DNA from 3 places in the Pseudoalteromonas sp. XMcav11-Q genome. Region 1 is predicted to be linked to each of the others. Evidence: predicted binding sites of a transcription regulator. Region 1 holds the regulator's gene; each other region holds the start of a gene.
What was found. Region 1 encodes sigma-54, which starts transcription at its own class of promoters, with help from an activator protein. Its sites were predicted from a motif close to GTTGGCACGNNNNTNGNNT; they were not measured.
Positions count from the first base shown of each region.

Region 2: flgJ (flagellar assembly peptidoglycan hydrolase FlgJ) is a predicted target of sigma-54. The motif match lies at 2,126-2,144, and genes of this name have one in related genera.
Region 3: ABMY45_RS10525 (flagellar assembly protein T N-terminal domain-containing protein) is a predicted target of sigma-54. The motif match lies at 1,622-1,640, and genes of this name have one in related genera.

Region 1 is NZ_JBECOX010000003.1:394,063-398,268, forward strand. It holds gene kdsC (3-deoxy-manno-octulosonate-8-phosphatase KdsC) at 1-62, shown strand, start outside; gene lptC (LPS export ABC transporter periplasmic protein LptC) at 59-613, shown strand; gene lptA (lipopolysaccharide transport periplasmic protein LptA) at 603-1,145, shown strand; gene lptB (LPS export ABC transporter ATP-binding protein) at 1,145-1,870, shown strand; gene ABMY45_RS07425 (RNA polymerase factor sigma-54) at 1,917-3,416, shown strand; gene hpf (ribosome hibernation promoting factor) at 3,446-3,733, shown strand; gene ptsN (PTS IIA-like nitrogen regulatory protein PtsN) at 3,735-4,193, shown strand; gene rapZ (RNase adapter RapZ) at 4,186-4,206, shown strand, end outside.
Region 2 is NZ_JBECOX010000005.1:228,023-232,228, forward strand. It holds gene flgK (flagellar hook-associated protein FlgK) at 1-1,108, opposite strand, end outside; gene flgJ (flagellar assembly peptidoglycan hydrolase FlgJ) at 1,110-2,084, opposite strand; gene ABMY45_RS10455 (flagellar basal body P-ring protein FlgI) at 2,193-3,293, opposite strand; gene flgH (flagellar basal body L-ring protein FlgH) at 3,313-3,996, opposite strand; gene flgG (flagellar basal-body rod protein FlgG) at 4,013-4,206, opposite strand, start outside.
Region 3 is NZ_JBECOX010000005.1:239,523-243,728, forward strand. It holds gene flgA (flagellar basal body P-ring formation chaperone FlgA) at 1-103, shown strand, start outside; gene flgM (flagellar biosynthesis anti-sigma factor FlgM) at 176-499, shown strand; gene ABMY45_RS10515 (flagellar protein FlgN) at 492-920, shown strand; gene ABMY45_RS10520 (LPP20 family lipoprotein) at 995-1,471, opposite strand; gene ABMY45_RS10525 (flagellar assembly protein T N-terminal domain-containing protein) at 1,676-2,872, shown strand; tRNA gene ABMY45_RS10530 (tRNA-Arg) at 2,981-3,055, opposite strand; gene ABMY45_RS10535 (FlgO family outer membrane protein) at 3,389-4,030, opposite strand; gene ABMY45_RS10540 (FlgO family outer membrane protein) at 4,041-4,206, opposite strand, start outside.

The sequences.
Region 1 (4,206 bases):
TAACTGATCTTCTAATGCTCAGCCAAAATCACTTATTGACTTCCAAAGGATCAAGTACATGACCGTATTACGTGTCATCTTACTCATTGTTTTCGCTTCTTTAATGGTATGGATGTGGTCGCCCATGTTTAATCCATCAGAGGCGGATCCAGCAAAAGAAGATGAACCGTTAGCTAAACCCGATTATGTTGCAACCACGCTTCAGCAAACGACCTATAGTGAAAATGGCTTATTAAACTATCAGGTAACTGCTGATAAGATGGAGTTGTATCAAGATCTTGGCTTTAGTCACTTTGAAAAGCCCATTTTCACCTTATATAACGGTGAACAGAATTGGCAAATAAGCGCATTAGAAGCAACCCTATACGAAAACAACACCTTGATATTAGAGGGCAATGTGTTGGCAAAGAATTTAACGCCTAACGCCATGATCACGGATATCAATGCCGATAATGTAAGAGTTGAAATTAAGCAAAAATTGATGAAGTCGGAACACCCTGTCGTTATCAACGGTCCTAGTCTTAGGATCACAGGTAAAGGACTGCATGCGGATCTACAAAAGCAAGTGATCGAACTCATCAACCACACAAAGACAATTTATTATGACCAGTAAAATCATTAACAAACTAGTTTTCATCGGCTTGCTTGCAAGTTCTACTCTAGCAATTGCTGCAGAACAAAATGAAGTCATTATTGATGCTGGCCGTCAGCAAGCTCAACTGCAAAGCAACATCGGTATTTTTGAACAGAATGTTGTTATTATTCATGGCAACAGAAAGATAAATGCCGATCGCCTAGAGGTCCACCGCCGCGCGGAGCTCGGCATTAACAAGCAACTGCTTGTGGCAACTGGCAGCCCTGCCACTTTTAGCGAACGTCAACCCGATGGCAACTTGCTAGAAGCCAAAGCAAATGAAATCCGTTACGACGTAGCGAAGGGAACCCTAGTGATTTCTGGTGATGCTGAAATCAATCAAACTGGGCAAAAAATCAATGCTCAAGTCATCACCTATGACATTGAAAAGCAATTGATCAGCGCTGAGCGCTCAGACCAAGAAGACTCTCGAGTAAGAACCATCCTTGTTCCTGTTGATGACAAAAAAGACGCTAAAGAGAAAAAAGCGCAGGAAGAAGGTAACAATTAATGAGCGAGCTCAAAGCAACTGGTCTAGCAAAGAGTTATAAAGGTCGTCAGGTCGTCAAAAATGTTGGTTTAAGTGTTCAGGCTGGCAGTATTGTAGGCTTATTAGGACCAAATGGTGCAGGTAAAACCACTACGTTCTACATGATTGTAGGGTTAGTACCAAGCGACAAAGGCTATATTCAGATTGATGACGAAGATATCACTTTGTTACCGATGCACAGCCGCGCACGACTTGGTATTGGCTATCTACCGCAAGAGTCTTCAATCTTTAGAAAACTCACGGTCTATCAAAATTTGATGGCGATTTTAGAAACTCGAAAAGACTTATCTAAAGTTGAAAGAGAAGCTGAACTAAACGAGTTACTGGATGAGTTTAATATTCAACACATTCGCGACTCACAGGGCATGGCATTGTCGGGAGGCGAAAGAAGACGAGTCGAAATTGCTCGCGCTTTAGCCGCAAACCCTAAGTTTATCCTGTTAGATGAACCTTTTGCTGGTGTTGATCCTATTTCGGTGTTAGATATAAAGACAATCATAGAGCACCTAAAAAACCGTGGTATCGGTGTGCTTATCACCGATCATAACGTTAGAGAAACACTGGACGTATGTGAAAAAGCCTACATCGTTTCACATGGTGAGTTAATCGCTGCAGGCACGCCAGAACATGTTTTGGCAGATCAAACCGTAAGAGATGTCTACCTAGGCGAACAATTCAAGCTATAGTTAAGACGTAGTATTAATAACTGTTAAAAAGGATTGTTAGAGATACATGAGGCAATCATTACAGCTGCGCATGGGGCAGCAACTTACAATGACTCCGCAACTGCAACAAGCCATTCGCTTGCTGCAGCTTAGTACATTGGATCTGCAACAAGAAATACAAGAAGCATTAGACAGCAATCCATTGTTGGAAGTGGAAGAAGGTGATAATACTGACGGCGAAAACGCTGACCAACACAGCCAAGAAAAGAGCCGTGCTGACGACAATCAAGATTCAGCCGATGAAACGCAGGTTAGTGACTATGAGATAGACTCAGATACCGCCATGAGCAAAGACACTGTGAGCGATGACCTTGCCATGGATGTCACTTGGGACGAGTATATGAGTGCAGCGCCTGCTGCAAGCTCAGGTCCACTTCCCGATGACGATAATGTTTATCAAGGGGAAACCTCTGAATCTCTCCACGATTATCTCATGTGGCAACTCGAACTGACACCATTTAGTCCAACAGATAGAGCTATTGCGATTGCGATTATTGAAGCTGTCGACCTGTCAGGCATTCTAACACTGTCTTGCGAAGACATTTTAGAAAGCATTAATGACGAGAATAGCGAAGAGCCTATTGAGCTAGATGAAGTCGAAGCCGTACTCAAACGCATTCAGCTTTTTGACCCTGTCGGTATCGCAGCGCGTAGTTTACAAGAATGCTTATGCATTCAGCTAAACCAATTCGCCCCAGATACCCCATGGATTGCCGAAACAAAAATGATCCTGACAGAGCATATCGACTTGCTTGCCAGCCGTGACTATCGAACTTTGGCTAAGAAAACGCGCCTTAAAGAAGCCGATCTCAAAGAGGTCATGACGTTAATACATAGCCTTAACCCAAAGCCTGCGGCAAGCATTATTCATGAAGAGCCTGAATATGTGATCCCTGACGTATCGGTGAAAAAAGTAAAAGGTCGTTGGGTCGTAGAGCTAAATCCTGATGCTATGCCTAAAATAAGAGTAAATGACCATTACGCTGCGATGTCTAGAACGGCGAAATCCAGTACGGATAGTCAGTTTATTCGCTCACATTTACAAGAAGCAAAGTGGTTTATTAAAAGCTTAGAAAGCCGAAATGATACTTTATTAAAAGTTACCAATTGCATTGTGCAACAACAACAGGCATTCTTTGAACATGGCCCCGAAGCAATGCGCCCTATGGTGCTAAATGATGTTGCTGAAATGGTTGAGATGCATGAGTCCACAATTTCCCGTGTGACAACACAAAAATACATGCATACACCTCGGGGAATATTTGAGCTGAAGTATTTCTTCTCTAGCCATGTAAGTACGGAAAATGGAGGTGAGTGCTCTTCTACAGCAATTAGAGCACTTATCAAAAAGCTGATAGCTGCAGAGAATACCGCGAAGCCATTGAGTGACAGCAAAATTGCAGATATCTTAGCTGAGCAAGGAATTAAGGTAGCGAGACGTACGATTGCAAAATATCGTGAATCCCTAGCCATTCCACCGTCAAATCAGCGTAAAAGCTTGATATAAGACGTAAAACCCAAGAAGGAAAAATGCTTATGCAACTAAATCTAACTGGTCGCCATGTAGAAATTACTGACTCATTAAGAGACTATGTCACCAACAAGTTTGCGAAGCTAGAAAGGCACTTTGATCATATCAATAATGTGCATGTGATCCTTGATGTCGAGAAACTAGTACAAAAAGCAGAAGCAACATTACACGTAAACGGCGGCGAGCTATTTGCATCAACAGAGCATCAAGATATGTATGCCGCAATTGATGGCCTTATCGACAAGCTAGATCGTCAAGTTATTAAACACAAAGAGAAGCTCACTCGACACTAAGATGAAATTAAGTGAATTAGTGAACAAGGACTGCAGTAAAGCTGCGGTCCTTTTTAATAGCAAAAAACGTATTTTAGAATACATCAGCGAACTGGCTCATAGCCAAATTCCAAATACCAGTCAGCATGCTATCTTGGACGCCTTAATGGCGCGAGAGAAATTGGGCAGCACAGGGATCGGTAAAGGCATTGCCATTCCCCATGGTCGACTTGAAGGTTTGGATAAAATCCTTGCAATGGTGCTTGTCAGCGAGCAAGGGATCCAGTTTGAAGCCATAGATAAGCAGCCTGTCGATATTTTTGTCGCGTTCATCGTACCTGAAGGTGATAATCAACAACACCTGAAGACCTTAGCGGCGATTGCTGATACACTCAAAGACAAGTCTTTTTGCAAAATGCTTAGGCAAGCAAAAAGTGATGATGAGTTATATGCAGTGATCCAAGGTGAACTTGATGAGTGATGACGAAAAAGGA
Region 2 (4,206 bases), on a different contig from region 1:
TTATTTCAACGGTTGTTGCACTGGTATAAGTAACTTGAAAATCGGTAGCTGGCAACTCATTGCCGCGCCCAGGCTCAAGTGTTGCCGTAAGCGCTGCGGTGCCTGTATTTTCGCTGTAAGCAAAACCACCCACGGTGGGTATTTTAAATATATCTCCACCTATATTGCCATCTAAGTCCATTCCCAATCTATTTTGCTGATTAAAAGCATCTGCCAATGCGAGGCCAATTTGACCTAGTTGGTTTTGTGCCGGGAGCAACACTTCATCTCTAAATGCCAGTAACCCGCCGATTTTGCCTTTCAAGCTGCCGCTATCTAACTCGAGTTGCACAACATTTTTATCTTTAATGTCTAGGATTAGTTCTTTATGATTAGGATCTGGATTGCCTTTCATCGCGAATAAATTGAAGGCACCACCTTGCATCACAAGCGCATCCCCAGTGCCTAAAAATACGAGCTTCTCGCCATTTTCACCGTCGAGTGTTTCTATATCTACGAGCTCAGCAAGCTCTTTAATTGCTTGATCTCGCTCATTAAGCACGCTGTGATCGACATTGTTAAGATTGAGCGCTGACTTACTCGCCACTTGTTTATTCAATTCACTGATTTTTTGCACAAGGTTATTGGCTTCTTCTGAGAAAATATCCAATTGCTCGTTCACGATACTGTTTTGATCAACAACAATACCTGACAATCTATCCATTTGATCGACTAGGCCTTGAGCGCCCGTCATAAATAAAGAGCGGTTAGTTGTCGATGAAGGCAAGTTAATCGCGCTTTGTAAATTATTAAACATCGAGTTGATGCTCTTGCTCAGACTGTTTGAGTCTTGTGCAAACAACGTATCAACGCGGCTTGCCTCAGTGACAAACTGCTCATAGTAAGATTGATTAGAAATATCACGATTTAATTGCTGCTGCGCAAATTGGTTGATCAAACGCACCGTTTCACCACGACCAACCATGCCACCTATCATCGTTCCGTGCTCAGTCCGTTCACGGATATACCCTTTGGTATTTAGGTTAGCAATGTTTTTACTGGTGGTTTGTAGTAACTCGGAGTTAGCCCTAACCCCTGCTGCACCAATATTTAATAGATCAAATGACATCTCATCTGACTCCCTTTGTTAGCGCACCGGATAAGAAATCGGATACATCAATACGCTTTAAAACTGACTTAATTTTGTTGGCATAATTCGGATCGGTCGCATAGCCTGCATTTTGAAGTTCACTTAAATAGGCGTGACTATCACCAGCCTTATTTAAGGCTTGCTCGTATCTCGGATTACCTTTTAGGAAACTGACATAATCATCAAAGCTTTGTTCAAGCGACTTATAAGCACGGAAATCGGCTTGCTTTTGCACCGGTAACCCTTGCTCAAATTCAAGTGTCGATTTTCTGGCGCTTTCACCACTCCAGCGGCTATCCGCTTTAATATTGAATAGATTAAAACTGCTACTACCATCCTTTTTGCTGATGATGTGTTTACCCCAACCGGTTTCCAGTGCAGCTTGTGCAACCATTACCGCAGGGTTCAAGCCCAACTTTTTCGCCGCTGTTTGAGCGTATTCCCAAATTCTGTCGACGAATTCCTCAGGAGAACCAAAGCCTGTTTGTTCATCGCTTGAGGCATCTGCCTTTACATTGACAACCTGCGGTTCGGGTTTATTCACACTCTCACTCGCTGTCGCCTGCTTTTTAAAGGAAATATCGCCGTCAGCTCTCATTACTGAGGCAGGCTTATACTTTTCAGAGTTAGGAGACAACTGCTGCACAATCAGATCTGCCAGTCCTAAGCTGCCTTGCTCAGATAAGTGCATCGAAAGTTGCTGATCATGCATTTCTTCAAAAAATTTGACACCACTAGAGTTAAATGGACTGTCTTTATCCTCTAGCGCCTCATTCGCTTTACGCATGCTTTGTAACAACATTTGCGTAAAGATAGACTCAAACTGTTGTGCCGCCTTCTTCAATGCCTGATCTGAGGCACCTTGATCGCCAGCACCTTTCAGCGCCTCTTTACGGATCGAATCAAGGTTTCCTAGGTCAAAAAAGCTTTGATTTTTCAATTGGTCGGTGTTCATACACTCAGCACTGTTTGACGTTAATAACTATACAAATAGAAATGCAAAATCCGAGCCAAAAAAAAGCCCCACAATTGCGGGGCTAACTAGTTGATTAATAATGGAACATCAAATGACGACTAATTGACCATTTATCGCGCCTGCTTCTTTTAGCGCTTCAAGGATCGCCATTAAATCGCCAGGTGCTGCGCCAACCTGGTTAATTGCCCTAACCAAGTCATCAAGACTCACGCCTGGGTCAAACACAAACGCTCGAGAGTCATCCTGATTTACGTCGATAATGCTTTGCTGCGTCACTGTTGTTTCGCCATTCGCCAGCGCATTAGGTTGTGACACATTTTGCTGCTCAGCAATTGTTACGGTAAGGCCGCCATGAGTAATTGCCGCAGGCTGCAACTTGACATTTTTGCCGATAACGATAGTGCCAGTGCGCGAGTTAACGATGATCTTCGCAGCGGTATCCGCTGGTTTGAATTCAAGATTCTCTAGCGTAGATAAATACGCAACGCGCTGAGACGGATCTCTTGGTGCAATTACTCGAACTGAAGCTGCATCCATAGGTTTAGCACTGTTTGGTCCAACAAGACCATTGATAGTGTCGGCCAAGCGCTTTGCGGTAGTAAAATCCGGTCTATTCAAGTTAAAGGTAATGTAATCACCCTGAGTAAACGGACTTGGTACCGCTCGCTCCACTGTCGCGCCATTTGCCACACGCCCTACTGTCGGGGTGTTGATCACAACTCGACTCCCGTCGGCACCATCAGCGCCCAAACCACCGACAATCAAGCTACCTTGCGCAATTGCATATACGTTACCATCAACCCCTTTTAGAAAGGTCTGAAGTAAAGTACCGCCTCGTAAACTACCAGCACTACCAATAGATGAAACGGTAACGTCAATGGTTTGGCCGGGCTTAACAAAAGGTGGCAGATCTGCGTGAACCGCAACAGCCGCAACATTTTTAATTTTTGGCTTTAAGCTTGCGGGCATCGTGATCCCAAAGCTATTCAACATCGCTTTAAAGCTTTGCTCGGTAAATCTGGTTTGCTCACCGGTACCAGGCAAGCCTACAACTAGGCCGTAGCCAACCAGTTGGTTTGAACGAACACCTTCAACCATACTGACGTCTTTAACTCGCTCAGCAGAAGCCAAAGAAGAAAAACCAACCAACGTAATGGCCGCACCGATAAGCAAAATATTCTTAAGCATATTGTTCATTTTCAGCACCTTAAAACGGCATCAGCGCGCTCATAAAGAAACTCGTTAACCAACCTGCACTTTGCACTTCTTGTTGGTCACCTTTACCTGAATATTGAATTCTGGCATTTGCCACTCGATTAGACTCAACAGTGTTATCTGCGGTCACATCCTGAGGTCTTACCAACCCTTCTAAGCGAATAAATTCCTCACCAGTATTGAGGGTTAACCACTTTTCACCGCGGATCACTAAATTACCGTTAGGCAATACTCGGGTTACATTGACCGATATATTCCCGAATAAGCTATTTGACTGATTAGACTTCGAATCACCAGAGAAAGAAGAACTGGATTTAGCACCAAACTGTATTGCTTCTTTTCCGATATTAATGGCATTGCCACCAAGACCAATCACAGGGTCTAAGCTCGAATCACTGGATTTATCCAGCTCAGAATTTGCAGCTTTGGTCGCCTGAGTCGTTTCTCTGAGTACGATGGTAATAATATCGCCGACTCTTAACGCTTTTTTGTCAGCATAAAGATCATTGGAAAACTGCGTATTAAATAATGACCCTGTTGCCACCATTTGGGCTTGATTATCCTCGGGATAGATAGGCGCATAATACGGATCGTCACGCACCACATTTTTATTTTGTGTTGTACTACATCCAGATAATGCAGCGACCGTTACGATGGCTAAATATAATGCACGCATAATACCCCCTACCCAATTACAGCTGTTGATTAATGTAGCTCAGCATCTGATCTACCGTTGAAATCACTTTTGAGTTCATCTCATACACGCGTTGTGTCTCAATTAGATTTACAAGCTCTTCGGTCACATTAACGTTTGACGTTTCAAGTGCGCCTTGCACAATCTTACCTAGCCCTTCAACGCTTGGATTACCTTGTACTGGTGCACCAC
Region 3 (4,206 bases), on a different contig from region 1:
AGATGGCAACCGTGGTGAACTTATTAATATTAAAAACGCTCGCTCTGGCAAAACCTTACGTGCTAGAGTAATAGAAGTGGAAACAGTAGAGGTGAATTTATAAAAAATTTGCTAAAGTAATACTATTAAACGCCGATAACAAGGCTGAGAGTATAATTTTATTGGGTCTACAATCATGGTTAATCAAGTTAACGGTCAGAATCAGTCTACATCCGTTGCTAATAATGTTAAGCAACAGAAGGCTGAATTGCAAAGAAATGATGCTAATAGTGCGTCAGTTAAATCACCAGCTACACCGAAAGCAGCTGCGGATTCAGTGAGCCTGACTCCACAAGCGCAACAGCTGAAAACGGTCAACGAAAAAGCGCAGCAGTCATCAGGCTTTGACGACAAGAAAGTCGAAGAACTGAAAAAAGCGATTGCAGAAGGCAAGTATCAAGTTGACGCGGAAAAACTAGCCAAAAACATAGCTGCATTTGAGTTCGAAATATATGGATGATTTGGTTCGGCTCTGCCACCACAAACTTTCAGAACAAATCTCGACGCTAGAAGCGATGACCCAGCTTCTGGCTCGTGAGCTTGACGAGCTCGCGTCTCGGCGTGGCGACAACTTAAAAGAAATCGCTCGTGAAAAGCTAACTCTCATTTCAAAACTGCAAAAGCTCGACAATGAATTGTCAAAAACTGAGTCTCACGTCTTTGAAAGCAGTGAAGTAGCCCCGCTCGTTGCTAAAGTGCGAGCACTACTCAGTGAGTGCCAAACCAAAAATGAAATCAATGCTAAAACGGCTCATCAGGCTAATGTAAGCACACGTGAACTAAAAGGGATCTTAATTGGCGCACCAACTTCGATTACATATGGTCAAGATGGCAGCGTGAAAAGTAGCGATAGTGAATTGGTACGTAACCTAAAGGCGTAGCCACGCCTGTCGTATTTTAGTATTGAGGAACAATCGAAGTGAAGCGCATTAAGTAAGCAATATGTGATGAGTGCTTACTTAAAGCTATAAGATATCTTCTTAATTTTCTGCGGCTTGACTTGAGTAATATACAAATCATAAACGCGTTTCATATCAAGCTCTAACTCCGTCGCGTAAGTATCACCAACTGCGTAACTTTTCAGCACCTTAGCCCCACGAACAAGTCCATTTACTTGGCTCTTAAGACCGTCGTTTTGCGCAACCGCTCCTTTTACCGTAATAGTGGATGTCAAATTCTGGCCATACAGTTGCTCAGCCAATTCACGATAGGCTTCTAATTTTGAGACTTTAATGGCCATTAGCTGCTTCTCACCCGCAGTTTTACCCGGCTGAGCACTCAAAGGAGCGTACCCCACTGCCCGTAAAACAGGAAAAGTTTCCGGTTGCACTGTTTCATATTCAATATGCTTATCAACGAGGCTTGAACAGCCGCTGAGCCCTGCTAGCGAACAAACCATAACAACTGAACTGATAGAATTAGTGATACGCATTTCACCACACTCCGCTACAATATATACCAATCAAAATTAAGCACTTCCCCAACATCTTGGTCTCGCAAGGGTTGTCGTGGTTTCATTGAGTATTGGCAAGAAATAAAATTAACTTTCATAATGTATGATTATGCACGAACCTTGCCAAAATTTGGCACAGGTATTGCTGAGTTGAAGAGTAGTTTTTGATCTGGGCATTTAAACATGAAAAAGCAATTCGCGACCAGTCTATCACTGTTGTGTATCACCTTGGTTCATCCAGCTTATGCTGAATGGTTTGAAGTTACCGGCATAGCTGACGTTAAAAATGGCGACCATCAAAAAGCCAAAAGAAAGGCGGTAAATGACGCCATCACACAAGCTTTGCTGTTTTCTGGCGCTTCGGTGAGTAGTGTGCAAACCGTCACCGATGGTGTACTCACCCAAGATCAACTTAAGATCCGCTCAAATGCTGAAATCCAAAGTGCCAACGTAATTGCTGAAGCAAAAGTTGGTGACTCATGGCAGGTGACATTACATATCGATATTACCCCACAGAGTGCTCAGTGCCCTACTAGTGCTTACGACAAACAGGTTGCAGTCACACAAAGTCAGTTAAAAAATAAACACCAAGCAACACTAGGTCAAATTTTTGACATAAATAAAGCGGTGAGCGAGCGCCTATACCAGACAATGTCTGAACAAAAGTTGAGCTTAGAACCTGTTCCTTATTTCGCACAGACCATAGACGTTAACCGCTTTTTCAGCCAGCGGTTTGATTATAATGAACAGCTAATCGAGACCATTACGGCAAATACGAACAGCCAATTTGTATTACTGAGTCAAATTACTGATATTGCAGGTGTCGATAAACTTAATAGCGACTTCGCATTTTGGCAAAGTGATAAATATTTAAGAAGCTTCAAGGTAGACTTTGCGCTGTTTGATGCACTTTCTCATGAAAGGGTGTGGCAAAAGCAATATGCCACTCAAGGCGTGTGGCCGTTTAAGAAGACCAAATTAATTGATGTGTACAGTGAGCGCTTTTGGCAGACAGATTATGCTGATGAGATCCAAACCACGCTGACACAAATCGCAACTGATTTAAACGCAGCGGTGGCCTGCTTACCAACCAACGGCAAAATCCTACATATCGATGATGAACAAGTCGTTATTAATTTGGGCCGCATGCATGGCTTAGAGAATGGCCAGATCCTTAACGTAGCGCATAGTAATCCGCTGACTAATGTCGATGGTAAAATATTTATGCATCAAATTAAAACCATTAATAAACTGCAAGTGATCCAGGTGAATGCGCAAAACGCCATTGCGGTAAATATCAGTAATCGCCCACTTCACAATGTGCAAATTAATGATTTGGTTGAAATTCAAATAGAAAATGAAAATGAGTTTGAACTGTAAGGTTAAGACTACCTATGACGCAGACAAGATTTTCGACGACTTTACACACTCTACATCATGCTTCCGCCGCCCATTTACTTTGGTAATTCCACGCAAAAGTGATACCAATGGCGTCCCCAGTAGGAATCGAACCTACATCTAAGCCTTAGGAGGGCCTTGTTTTATCCATTAAACTATGGGGACAATCTCTAAAGTCAGATAACGATCGCTTTTTTTGACCTTCACTAGCGGGATCTGCATTACTTAATACCCATGAAAGTCTGGAGTTGTCGATTCTCTGTTGTACTGCATCTCAGTGACTTCACTTTAGTATACTGATCTTAATGAACTTTTAAAGATTAATAGTCAATTTATTCGCGGTAATAAATGAGCTGGTTCAGTAGGTGAATACGCAGCAGTTAAGACCCACTACTGCGCTATCAGTTACTTCACTTGAGGTGTGAATAAGAAGTAGGATAGTTCTTCGTTTAATAAAACCTAAACGGTATTTTCTTCTAAAAACCGCTATTTGAAGTACTACCTTGCAGCGGTTGCCTGATCATCAAGGATAAAATACGGGATGGTCACCACCGTGCTTGCTATCACTAAGTTGGTGTTAAACTCTAACAATCTTGCATTTACCTCCACGCCTCGTGGACGGTAAACCATAGTGCCTGTGAGCAAATGACTGGGAGATTGCGTGTTTTTCAAGCGGCTTGCTTTACGCGAAAAAGTCAAGTCGCCACTGGATGTCACTTCAATTTTCCCCAATGCTTTAAAGTCTAACGCTTGATAACCCAGCTTTTGCATTTGATGCATTAAGGACTCAGCCAATTGGTTTCCTAGCTGGTTTGTATCCCTTAATGATTCATTAAAGTTGACAAAACTGGCTACCGCTATCGACTCAGGCTTTTGCCCTAATACAGTATCTGACAGTTCCAACGCAATTTGATTGGCGTAGTTAGCAATTTCTTTGCGATGACGATAGCTAACGAAGCCAATATCTTGCAATACCGCGGCTTGTGAATCTTCATTACGCTCTTGCTCTTCCATCATGGCATATAATATTTCCATGTCGGATTGCTGCGTTTCTGTAGGTTCGGAAGCCGTTTGTTTTGTCATTTCGCAGCCACCGAGTAATGCAAGTGTCGTCGCAAATAGCACTACATTTTTCATCATCGCCTCCGAATTAGTTCGCACGCTCTATACGAATGCCATCGTATGCCGCACCATCTTGTAGGGCGTTAACTACGTTTTGCGGTAAAAAGCCTTGAGCAGAACCCACGACACTTTTACTTCTAAGCCCAACCACTCTGGCATTAACCATAACCCCGCCCTGATGATTCACCAAAGTA